Regions from separate parts of the Delftia lacustris genome, predicted to be linked through region 1. Evidence: riboswitches for the same ligand, from Rfam matches in the RefSeq annotation. Region 1 holds a riboswitch; the other holds the start of a gene.
The links. A riboswitch is a leader RNA that binds a small molecule or an ion and turns the genes downstream of it on or off. The one in region 1 is predicted to bind glycine.
Positions count from the first base shown of each region.

Region 2: linked by a shared signal. The riboswitch ahead of U6958_RS04380 (D-amino acid dehydrogenase) and the one ahead of gcvT (glycine cleavage system aminomethyltransferase GcvT) in region 1 are both predicted to bind glycine.

Region 1 covers NZ_CP141274.1:2,804,059-2,809,804, forward strand. The annotation lists gene gcvH (glycine cleavage system protein GcvH) at 44-418, opposite strand; gene gcvT (glycine cleavage system aminomethyltransferase GcvT) at 552-1,718, opposite strand; glycine riboswitch at 1,744-1,862, opposite strand; glycine riboswitch at 1,878-1,987, opposite strand; gene U6958_RS14180 (fatty acid--CoA ligase) at 2,157-3,761, shown strand; gene U6958_RS14185 (LysR family transcriptional regulator) at 3,801-4,730, opposite strand; gene U6958_RS14190 (DMT family transporter) at 4,829-5,320, shown strand; gene U6958_RS14195 (sensor histidine kinase) at 5,372-5,746, opposite strand, start outside.
Region 2 covers NZ_CP141274.1:620,652-626,397, forward strand. The annotation lists gene U6958_RS04365 (copper chaperone PCu(A)C) at 1-196, shown strand, start outside; gene U6958_RS04370 (PhaM family polyhydroxyalkanoate granule multifunctional regulatory protein) at 339-1,292, shown strand; gene U6958_RS04375 (FIST N-terminal domain-containing protein) at 1,374-2,609, shown strand; gene U6958_RS04380 (D-amino acid dehydrogenase) at 2,642-3,973, opposite strand; glycine riboswitch at 4,067-4,177, opposite strand; gene U6958_RS04385 (invasin domain 3-containing protein) at 4,566-5,746, shown strand, end outside.

The sequences.
Region 1 (5,746 bases):
CGCCAGGGCGGGCCCTGGCGCCCGTCCTGGCCGGAAAGTGGCGTCAGTTGCTCTGGGCAAAGGCCGTGTAGGCGGCTTCGTCAAGCAGCGCGGCCAGCTGGCCTGCGTCGCTGAGCTTGACCTTGAAGAACCAGCCTTCGCCCAGCGGGTCGCTGTTGGCCAGGGAGGGGTCGTCGCGCAGGGCCTCGTTGACTTCGACGATCTCGCCGCTGACGGGCATGTAGACATCGGCGGCGGCCTTGACGGACTCGACCACGCCGGCCACATCGCCCTGGTTGAAGCTGGTGCCCACGGCGGGCAGGTCGACGAACACCACGTCGCCCAGCGCGTCCTGCGCGTGGAGGGTGATGCCGACGATGGCCGCGTCAGGGTTGGCGGCGTTGATCCACTCGTGGTCCTTGGAATACTGGATGCTCATGGCTTGCTCCGATAGAAACTGAAAAAACCTGTGAAAGGCGGTTTGAGAAAGGTCAGTGCGCACTGTAGCGGCATGCGATGGCAGGAAAAACGAATCCGCCGAACTCGATCCACGCCAAGCGCGCAGGCTGTCCTCAACCGCGGTGATAGCGGGGCGCCACGAAGGGCGTGGCCTGCACCTGCATGGGCACGGCCTTGCCGCGCACCATGGCCTGCAGCGTGGTGCCGATGGCGGCGCTGCCCGGCTCCACATAGGCCAGTGCCACGGGCTGGTTCAGCGTGGGCGACAGCAGGCCGCTGGTGACCTGGCCGACCTTGCGGCCGCTGGCATCCAGCAGTTCCGTGCCTTCGCGCACGGGCACGCGCTCCAGGGCCACCAGGCCCACGCGCTTGCGCGTGAGCAGCTCGGGCGACTGCAGCTGGGCCAGCACGGTGGCTGCGCCGGGAAAGCCGCCTTCGCGCTCGCCACCTGCGCGGCGGACCTTCTGCACGGCCCAGTTCAGGGCGGCCTCGGCCGGGGTGGTGGTCGTGTCCAGATCGTTGCCGTACAGGCACAGGCCGGCTTCCAGGCGCAGCGAATTGCGCGCGCCCAGGCCCACGGGCCTGACTTCGGGCTGGGCCAGCAGGGCACGGGCAAAGGCCTCGGCGTGGCTGGCGGGCAAGGAGATCTCGAAGCCGTCCTCGCCGGTGTAGCCGCTGCGCGTGATGTACAGCTCGGCCCCCTCCCAGTCGAAGTGGCCGCCTGTCATGAACACCAGGCCGGCCGTATCCGGCAGCAGGCGCTCCATGGCGGCTGCGGCCTGCGGGCCCTGCAGCGCCAGCAGGCCCCGGTCGAACTGGGGCTCGATTCCGCAGCGCTGGCCGATGCGGGCCTGGATGTGCGCCAGGTCTTCGTGCTTGCAGGCGCCGTTGACGATCAGGAACAGGTCGTCCTCGCGGCGCACGAACATCAGGTCGTCCAGAATGCCGCCCGCGTCGTTGAGCAGCAGGCCGTAGCGCTGGCGGTGTTCGCCCAGGCCCAGCACGTCCATGGGCATCAGCGACTCCAGCGCGGCCCCGGCGTCGGCACCGCGCACGCTGATCTGGCCCATGTGCGAGACATCGAACAGGCCTGCCGCCTCGCGCGTGTGCAGATGCTCGGCCATCAGCCCCTGCGGGTATTGCACGGGCATGGAGTAGCCGGCAAACGGCACCATGCGCGCGCCCAGTTCCTGGTGCAGGTCGAACAGCGGGGTCTTGAGCAGATCGGTGGTGGAGGCAGCGGACAAGGAGGGCTCTCTTTCAGGCAAGGAACAAGGCATAACGCCATCCCGGTCCTCCGGGATGTGCTGCCCTGCTGTCCGCTTTACCTGAGAGATTCACCCGCACCTTCCATGCGTGGGGCTTGCTCCTTCGGTGGATGGGGCACACCGCCGTGCCCTGCATCTCTCTCCAGCTAGGAACGCCTGCGGCCGTGGCGGCAGGCGGTGCCAGTCCTTTTGCCTGAGCGTTCGGGAAACCCTGCGCCTTCGGCGGTGCCGCTGCCTGTGACCATTGCGGCCGGGCGGGCACTCTCTCCTGACCGGCGCATTCTAGCTGCGGCCAGCGTCCGCGCGGCTTCGGGATTTCCGCGGGCCGACTGCAACTCCATGCGCTTGCCTGCATGGATGCATTTGCAAATTGCATAACTGTCTAAAAAATCTCCTACATTGAGGTGCATCGATATATGAAATCTCGTGAGCGAGAAGGAAGAAGCGCACATGCAGCAGACGCTGGGAGACACATTGGCCTGGCCGGCACGTTACCTGCCGAACAAGGAAGCCCTGGTCGCGTGGGAGGGCGGCGAGCGCCGCGCCTGGACCTACGCCCAGCTCGATGCCGAAGTCAACCGCCACGCCCACGGCCTGGCCGAGCTGGGCATAGGCCATGGCGACGTGGTCGCGGCCTTTCTCTACAACACGCCGGCCTTTGTCTTCACCATGCTGGCGGCCGCGCGCCTGGGCGCCATCTTCAATCCCATCAACTACCGGCTGGCGGCGCAGGAGCTGGCCTTCATCCTCAAGGACGGCGCAGCGCGCGCCCTTGTGTTCGAGCACGAGGGCGGCGAGGTGGCCGCACGCGCCCAGGCCCTGCTCAAGGCCGAAGGTGGCGGCACTGGCACGGGCATCGAGCACTGGATCTTTGCCGACGATGCCCCGGCCGACCCGCTGCCGGCCTGGGCCACGCAGCGCCTGTCCGCCCTGGCCAGTGGCCGCAGCAGCGCGCCGCCCCAGGCCCATGTGCGCGAGAGCGACCCCTGCATCCTCATGTACACCAGCGGCACCACGGGCCGGCCCAAGGGCGTGCTGCATACGCACCGCAGCAAGCTGGCGCACAACGCCCTCATGCACCAGACCATGCAGTTCACGCGCGACGACGTGGGCCTGGCCATGGCGCCGCTCAACCACACGGCCGAGCTGCACACCAGCTTTTTGCCGCGCCTGCAGGCCGGTGCCACCCAGGTGCTGCTGCGCCGCTTCGACGTGACCGAGGCCTGGCGCCTGATCCGCGAAGAGCGCGTGAGCTTCTTCTTCGCGGCGCCCACCATGGTCACCATGCTGCTGGCCGACCCCATTGCCTCGCCTGAGCAGGCGCCCGCGCTGCGGCTGGTGGAGTACGGCGGCGCCTCCATGGCGCCGCACCTGATCCGCGAATGGACACGCAAGGTCGGCAGCGACCTGGTCCAGGTCTACGGCACCACCGAGATGGGGCCCTGCATGTCCATCCTCCTGCCGCGCGAGCAACTCTCGCACGCGGGCTCGGCCGGGCTGCCCTCCATGGGCCATGACCTCATCGTGGCCCGCCTGCGCGAAGACAACGCCCCCACCGACCCGGCCGAGGCCTGCCTGCCCGGCGAGGTGGGCGAGATCCTGGTGCGCGGCCCCTGCATGATGGCCGGCTACCTCAACCGCCCCGACGCCAACACCCGCGCCCTGGCGCACGGCTGGTACCACACGGGCGACCTGGGCCACATCGACGACGACGGCTATCTCTGGATCCGCGACCGCATCGACTACATGATCAATTCGGGTGCCGAGAACGTCTATCCGCGTGAGGTGGAAGACGCGCTGGTCGAACACGCCGACGTGCTCGAGGTCGCCGTCATCGGCGAGGCCGACGAGCGCTGGGGCCAGATCGTCGCCGCCCACGTGGTTGCCAAGCCGGGCGCCACACCCACGGCCGAGGCGCTGGACGCCTTCCTGGTCCACGGCGACCGCCTGGCCGCCTACAAGCGCCCGCGCCGCTACCACTTCCGCGAGGCCCTGCCCAAGACGGCCAGCGGGAAGATACAGAAGCAGTTGCTGAGGGTGGGGGTGACGGCCTGAGGCTGCGGCCTGCGCTTACTCCTGCACTTGCTCCTGCTCTCACTCCTGTGTTTGCCCCTGCGCAGCACAGCACTGCGCCATCGAGTTGCGCAGCCACCGATGCATGGCATCCCCCTGCTTGCGCACATGCCAGGCCTGCTGGTAGGCGAACTCGGGCAGCTCCAGCGGCGGAGCGAAACGGCGCAGCGTTTTGTGGCGGCGCAGGTCACCAATGGCGCGGCTGCCCACGGTCAGCACGAGGTCGGTGCCTGCCAGCACCTCCAGCGCCGCGCTCCAGTGGGGCAGGGCCAGCACCACGCGGCGGCTCAGGCCTTGGGCGGCCAGCGCCCGTTCGATCTCCTCGCTGGCGTCGGGCCGCATGGCCAGCATGACGTGCGGGCGCTGCAGCCAGTCCGGCAGTGACAGCCCGCCGCGTGCCGGCAGCACGGCCTGGTCGGCCACGCTCACGAACTGTTCCTGGAACAGATCCTGCACCTCGATGCCTTCGGGCAGGTCGGGTGCGTCGGGGAAGGGCCCCAGGGCCAGGTCCAGTTCGCCATCGGCCAGCTGGGCCAGCATCACCTCGCGCGTGGACTGGCTGATGGCCAGGTCCAGCCCGGGTGCGTGCTGGCGCAGATGCCGCATCAGCGGCGGGAGCACGATGCGCGATGCGTAGTCCGACAGCGCCAGCCGCAGCCGTCCGCGTGCGTGGGCCGGGTCGAACTCCGCCTGTGCCAGCAAGCCGTTGAGGCTGCCCAGCGCATCCGCCAGCGGTTGCACCAGGCCTTGTGCGCGTGCCGTCAGCGCCATGCGGCCGCCGCGCCGCACCAGCAACGGGTCGCCCAGATGTTCGCGCAGCTGCGCCAGCGAATGGCTCATGGCCGGCTGGCTCTTGTGCAGACGCAGGGCCGCACGCGTCACATGTTTTTCGGCCAGCAGGGCGTGCAGGGCCAGCAGCAGGTTGAGGTCGATACGGCGCAGTTCATCCATGCCATGAATATAGACCGTGCACACAAACGATTTCCATCAACGTGCTGGATGCGAGAGCATGCAGGCATCGATTGACAGAAGAAGAAAGGTCTTGCCGCATGACAGGTAAAAGCACATTCACCGCCCTTGCTCCCGTGGCCCTGGCGCTGCTGGCGGGGGCCATCCTGCCATTCCAGGCCGCCAGCAATGCTCTGGTGGGCCGTCTGCTGGGCCACCCGCTGTGGGGCGCGCTGGTCTCGCTGGCCGTGAGCGTCATGGTCGTGGTGCCTGCACTGTGGGTGCTGCGCGCGCCCGCTCCGGCCATGGCCCAGGCGGCAGCGGGGCCATGGTGGCTATGGATAGGCGGCGTGCTGGGTGCCATCTATGTGGCCAGTGCGGCGGCCGTTACACCCAAGCTGGGCGCAGGCGGCTTCCTGGTTTGCGTGGTGGCGGGGCAGATCGTGGTCTCGGTGCTGGTGGACCACTTCGGCCTGATGGGCCTGGGCGCACGGCCGGTCAATGCGACGCGCCTGGCCGGCGTGGCCTTGATCCTGGGTGGCGTGCTGCTGGTGGTGCAGGGCGGGACGGCCCGTGCAGCGGCGGCCCCATGAGCGCCACGAGCACGCACTGCTTCAGGGGCAAAGGCCCCGGCCTTGCCCGCGTCAGGCGGGCATGCCCGGCGGCACGGCGGCCGGCCTTGCCGCTGGCGGACATTCCTGGCAGGCATCTGCCGTGCCGGGCGGGAGCCGGCCCAGCCGGATGACAAAGCAGGCCCCGCCTCCGGCAGCCGGCTGGAAGAACGCGTCGCCTGCGTGCAGCCTGGCGATGCGCCTGACCACGGACAGGCCCAGGCCATGCCCGTTGACGTGCCGGGTGGCGCTTGCGCGTTCATAGGGCTCGAAAACCTGTCTTGCCGCTTCGGGCGCAAGGCCCGGTCCCTGGTCGCTGACGGAAATCAGCAGGTCACCGGACGCATCGCAGCGGGCGGCCAGGGTGATGTCGCCCGCCTTGGCATATTTGATGGCGTTGCCGACAAG
Region 2 (5,746 bases), 2.2 Mb from region 1:
GCAGCAGCTCAAGAGCCCGCTGCTCAAGGACAGCCAGGTACCCATCACCCTGGTGTTCAAGGACGCCAAGGGCGAGACCTCGCGCCTGAGCCTGCAGGTCCCCGTGCGCGCCATGGCGCCCGGCGCAGGTGCGGCATCGGCTGCGCAGGGCGGTGCGCATGGCGGACACGGCGGACATGCCGGCCACTCCCACTGAGCTTTTTGTCATCCACCGGGTTTGTGCGCAGCGGGCCGTGCATGACTTGCGATGGACTTGGCGTGTGCCTGGGTTAAGCTGAGCGCATGGCCGGTGTGCTTCACCGGCATGTTCTTCCAACCCAGTCCTAGCGAGTGCTGCCATGAGTGATGCGTCCTCCTTCGGTTTCGGCAAGTTCATCCCCGGTTTCGACTTCCTGCAGGGCCTGGCCCAGAGTGCAGGATCGGCCACCGCCCGGCCCCTGGGGCGCCTGCCCGAATGGGTGGCGCCCACGGTGAGCATCGAAGAGGTGGACAAGCGCATCACCGAACTCAAGGCCGTGCAGTTCTGGCTCGACCAGAACGGCAAGGCGCTGGCCGCCACCATCCAGGCCCTGGAAGTGCAGCGCATGACGCTGTCCACCTTGCAGGGCATGAACGTCAGCATGGGCGAGCTGGCGCAGGCCTTCCAGTTCCCTGCAGCCGCAACCGCCGCAGCCACCGCCGCGGCCAAGGGCGCCGCCAGCGCGGGGCAGGGCGACCTTTCGGACTGGCCCATGTCCTCGGCCGCCAACCGGGCGAGCAAGAAGGAAAAGCCGCAGCCCGAGCCCGCACAGGCCGCTGCCGCGCCGCCTGCAGCCCCCGAGGCGGCCAAGGCCGCCGACAGACCCGCAGCCGCGGAGACTGCGGCGCCCAAGGACGAGTCCGCCCAGGCCGCCGCCATGGGCCAGGCCATGCAGTGGTGGGGCGCGTTGACCCAGCAATTCCAGCAGATCGCCGCCAAGGCCATGGCCGAGCCCATGGCCCCGGAGGCCGTGGCGGCCGTGGCGGCCGCACAGCGCGCCACCGGCATGGCCGGGGACCTGGCCAAGGCCACCATGGACCGCATGGCGGCACAGGCCAGCGCCTTTGCTGCGCAGGCGGGCAAGGCGGCGGCGGTCTCCCCTGCCAAGGCGCCGTCCGCAAAGCCGGCGGCCAAGGCTGCGGTGCAGGCCGAAGCCCCCAGGACCGCTGCCAAGGCTCCCGCCAAAGCGGCTGCCAGGAAAACCGCTGCAAAGGCTGGAGCCAAGGCGCCGGCCGCCAGCAAGCCGGCAGCCAAGAGCCGGCCGGCGCGTTGACCGATCGGGCCGGACCCATGGATGCGCAAGGCCCCAGCCACCCGCAAGCCGGGTGCTGGCAGGGCTAGAAAGAAGGTTGGTATGTCGTTGTTTCCTGTAGGCCATGCCAGCCATTCCGACTGGCGCGCCGCGGCCGACGCGGTGCTGCAGCAGCTGCGCTTGCAGATGGCCGGGCCCGGCCACGCGCAGCGGCCCCGTCTGGGACTGGTGTACCTGTCCCATGCGCATGCCGCCCACGCACGGCCGCTGCTGCAGCATCTGGCCAGGGCCCTGCCCCATGTGGCGGACTGGGCCGGCTGCTCGGCCGGCGGCGTTCTGGCCATGTCGCATGAGTACCTTTCAGGAACCGCGCTCGCGGTGATGCTGCTGGATGTACCGGCCGCCCACTACCGCCTGTATTCGGGCCTGGCGCCCCTGCATGCGCCTGGCGGCGAGGCCGGCTTCACGGCCCATTCGGCCCTGGTCCATGCCGCAGGCGGCCAGCCCGAGCTGGCCGAGCTGCTGTACGAGCTGTCCGAGCGCACCGAGTCCGGCCTGCTGTTCGGCGGCGTGGGCGATGACGGGGAAGATGGCGTGGAGGGCGTGCAGATCGCCTGCCGCACCGAGGATCTGCATGCGCAGCATGCGGACGCGCGCGGCATTTTTCGTGGTGGCTTTTCAGGCGTGGCCTTCGGTGCCGGCGTGCCCTGCATCACGGGCATGGCCCAGGGCTGCGTGCCGCTGGGCGAGGGGCTGGAGATCACCGAGGCGCGCGGGGCCCTGGTCACCGGGCTCGATGGCGATCCGGCCCTGCAGCGCCTGCTGCAACTGCTGGGCGTGGAGCTGGAAGGCAGCGACTGGCAGCCCGCGCTGACCACGGTCCGCACCACGCTGGCGGCCATTGCGCCGCCGGGCCGGGGCCTGGCCCACGGCGTGCTGACCGAAGAGGCCCAGGTGCTGACCCTGGTTGGCCTGGACCCGCTGCGCCAGGGCGTCGCCCTGTCATCGGCCGTGGAGGCCGGGCATTCGGTGATCTTCTGCCGCCGCCAGGCCCAGGTCGCGCGCCAGGAACTGCTGCAACTGGGCGCTGCGCTGCGCGATGCGGCGGAGCCCGAGGAGGCGGCGCCCGAAGGCGAGGCACAGCCCCGCATCCGTGGCGCCATCTACATCAGTTGCCGGGGCCGCGGCGGCGGCCTGTTCGGCGGCCCCGATGCCGAACTGCGCACCCTGCGCCACGCACTGGGCGATGTGCCATTGATCGGCTTCGTCGCCGAAGCCGAGATCATGGACGCCCGCCTGCACCGCTTCGCCGGGGTGTTGACGGTGTTCACTGCCTAGGCGTCGTACACGCCGTACACGCCGTCCGCACCTCAGACCGCGCGCGGGCGCACCGTGCCTGCGCTGCGATCCGGGTCCATGGCTACGGCTCCCAGAAAATCGAAATCCACGGCTGGCTGCCTGCCGCTGACCAGGTCGGCCAGCGCCATGCCGGAGCCGCAGGCATGGGTCCAGCCCAGCGTGCCGTGGCCGGTGTTCAGGAACAGGTTGGCGATGGGCGAGCGTCCGATCAGCGGCACATTGCTGGGCGTGGCGGGGCGCAGGCCGCTCCAGAACTGGGCGCGCCCGGTATCGCCGGCGCCGGGGAACAGCTGCTGCACGCGCCGCACGATGGCCTCGCAACGCACGGGGTCCAGGTTGCGGTCGTAGCCGTTGAACTCGGCCGTGCCCGCAATGCGCAGGCGGTCGCCTTGCGCGCCCGTGTAGCGCGAGAACACCAGCTTGAACTCGTCGTCCGTGAGGCTGACCTGGTAGGCCTTGGCGGGGTCCAGCACCGGCAGGGTCACGGAGTAGCCCTTGGCCGGGTAGATGGGCAGGCGCAACCCCAGCGGCTGGGCCAGCAGCGGGCTGAACGAGCCCATGGCCAGCACATAGGCGTCGCCCTGGATGCGTTCATAGCGGCCATCGGCATTGGTCACCTCCACATGGTCGATATGGCGGCTGGCGCCCGCACCCGTGGTGCGCAGCGCCGTCACGTGGTGGCTCTGGCGGAACTGCACGCCCGTGGCGGCGGCGATGCGCGCCAGCTCGCGTGTGAAGAGGTTGGCGTCGCCTGATTCATCCTCGGCCGTATAGGTGGCGCCCGCTATCTGCCCGCGCACATGGGCCAGGGCCGGCTCCAGGCGCACGGCTTCGTCGGCATCGATCAGGCGGCGGTCGCAGCCCAGGGCCTGCATCTGCTCGGTGGGCTTGAGCGCGCCCTCGAACTCGCGGGCGTTCGTATAGAAGTGCAGGATGCCCTGCGTGCGCTGCTCGTACTGGATGCCGGTGTCGGCACGCAGCTGCTGCAGGGCCTCGCGGCTGTAGGTGCCCAGGCGAACGATCTGCTGGATGTTGTGGCGCGTGCGCGCGGGCGTGCAGTTGCGCAGGAAGGACAGGCCCCAGAGCCACTGGCGCATGTCGGCGCGCAGGCGGAAGAGCAGGGGGGCGTCCTGCCGGCCCAGCCAGCCCAGCAACTTCAGCGGTGCGCCGGGGTTGGCCCAGGGCTCCGCGTGGCTGACCGAGATCTGCCCGCCGTTGGCGAAGCTGGTTTCGGCGCCGGGCGCGGCCTGGCGGTCGATGACGGTCACTTCATGACCGAGGGATTGCAGATAGTAGGCCGACGTGGTGCCGATCAGGCCGGCTCCGAGAACGATGACGCGCATGACGATGCCCTTTCAAAGGCATGTGCCGGGTCACGCGAAAGCTGGCTGCTATGGTCTGGATAGCAGGCAGCCGGCGTCCGTCGTGACGCAGCTGCCGCTCCCCCTGTCCTTGGTACCTGAGAGATTCACCGCCGTCCATGGGAACGGGGCTTGCTCCTTCGGTGCGCCGCACATTGCGTGCGGCGGCTCTCCAGACGGCATGTTGTGTTTGCAGTACGGAACCTGAGCGTGTATGGGAGTTTGCGCCTTCGGTGAGGCTCGGCACCGTGGCGCCCGCCTGCTCTCCTGCAGGGGCGATTCTATGGGGCTTGCGCAGCCAGCTCCAGTCGTATTGGGGATACCACCAGTTACCTGTATGTGGTGTGGCTGATTCAGGGTATTCCCTAGATCGCTCAAGCGCCTCCCTCGTAGCGCTGGTACGAGTCTCTGGCTTCATGTAAAAAAACTATTGAAATAGAAAAAAACATGATTTAGCCTATCGATATGTGCAGTGGTTTGTCAGTGCATGTTCTGGTCGATTGGACCTGCATGGGTTAACCATGGGTTGTATATATGTCTGATAGGCGACTTACCGTTGCACAGGTGCGGGTCCATGGAAACTGGTCCGTCACTGAAAAAATACAAGCACGGTGAATATGGTTTGTCGAGGGAGGAATGTTTTGCGTCGCAAACCCGACTGAAGGTGTGTCCGCTCAATGGGCAGTGGAGCAGCGCGCAAGCGTTGATGGAAATCCGCCTTTTTTTGATTGACGCGCAGGATCTGCGCGAAAAATTTTGCTTCCAAACTCACCGGCTGCAAGGTGAGTTGTGGGCTCGTGATTCAAATAGAACTATTCGAGGTACGGCGATGCAAATGCGCTGGGTACAACTGATGGCCATTGCCATTGGGAAAATCATTTTCCTGTCATATCTCCTTGAGAAAACGGGGAATATCATGCATGCTCTCAATCGCCTGCCTGGTTCGGCATTTTTTCGCAAGTGGCGTGCAGCGAAGTGCCTTTTCTCTTTGCTGCTGCTTTCATGCGCGGGTATCTCATCCACGGCACTGGCGGCGACCATCGTCTTCACGGTCACCGACAACAGCGACGCTCCCAATGCCAATGCAACGACACCAACCACCTGTGTCAGCACGCTGGGGGGCACCTTTGCTGGCGCATGTACGCTGCGAGCGGCCATTCAGGCAGCCAACTACACGCTGCAAACGCTGGATCCGAGTGCCGATGTTTCCATCGTCTTTGCGCCGACACTGACCACGTCGGTACGAACCATACAGAGCGGGACATCCAAGGATGCGGCGGGAAACCTCCATCCGTATGTCGACAATCAGACGGTTTACGTGCGCTGTGCCAATACATTCTCCAGCGGAGTCCAGTCCGGCGCCGTGACGGGGGCCACCAATGCCTGTGGTCAAAGCCAGATGATCAGCGGCGGCGATACGGGCACCACCACTGGTGCCGGTGGTGCCTGGTACTGGCTCAAAGGCACCGTGCCAGCCGGCACGGGCTCGTTGACCATCGATTTCGGGGGAGTCATACAAGTCCAGAACTGGGCGGACTCCCCCTGGGAAACTTTTTATCTTGGTGGGAAGAACATCACGCTCACCAATTCGCCCAACATGACCTGTGGCGAAGCGGTATTCGTCGTTGGCTCCCCGGCGAACAATATCACCATTGATCGCGTCGGCTTGGTGAATGTGGCGCCAACCCCTGCGGGAGAGGGGACGCCGTTCAACTGCGAGCTGTACGCGGAGATTCATCAAGGCGCACAAAACGT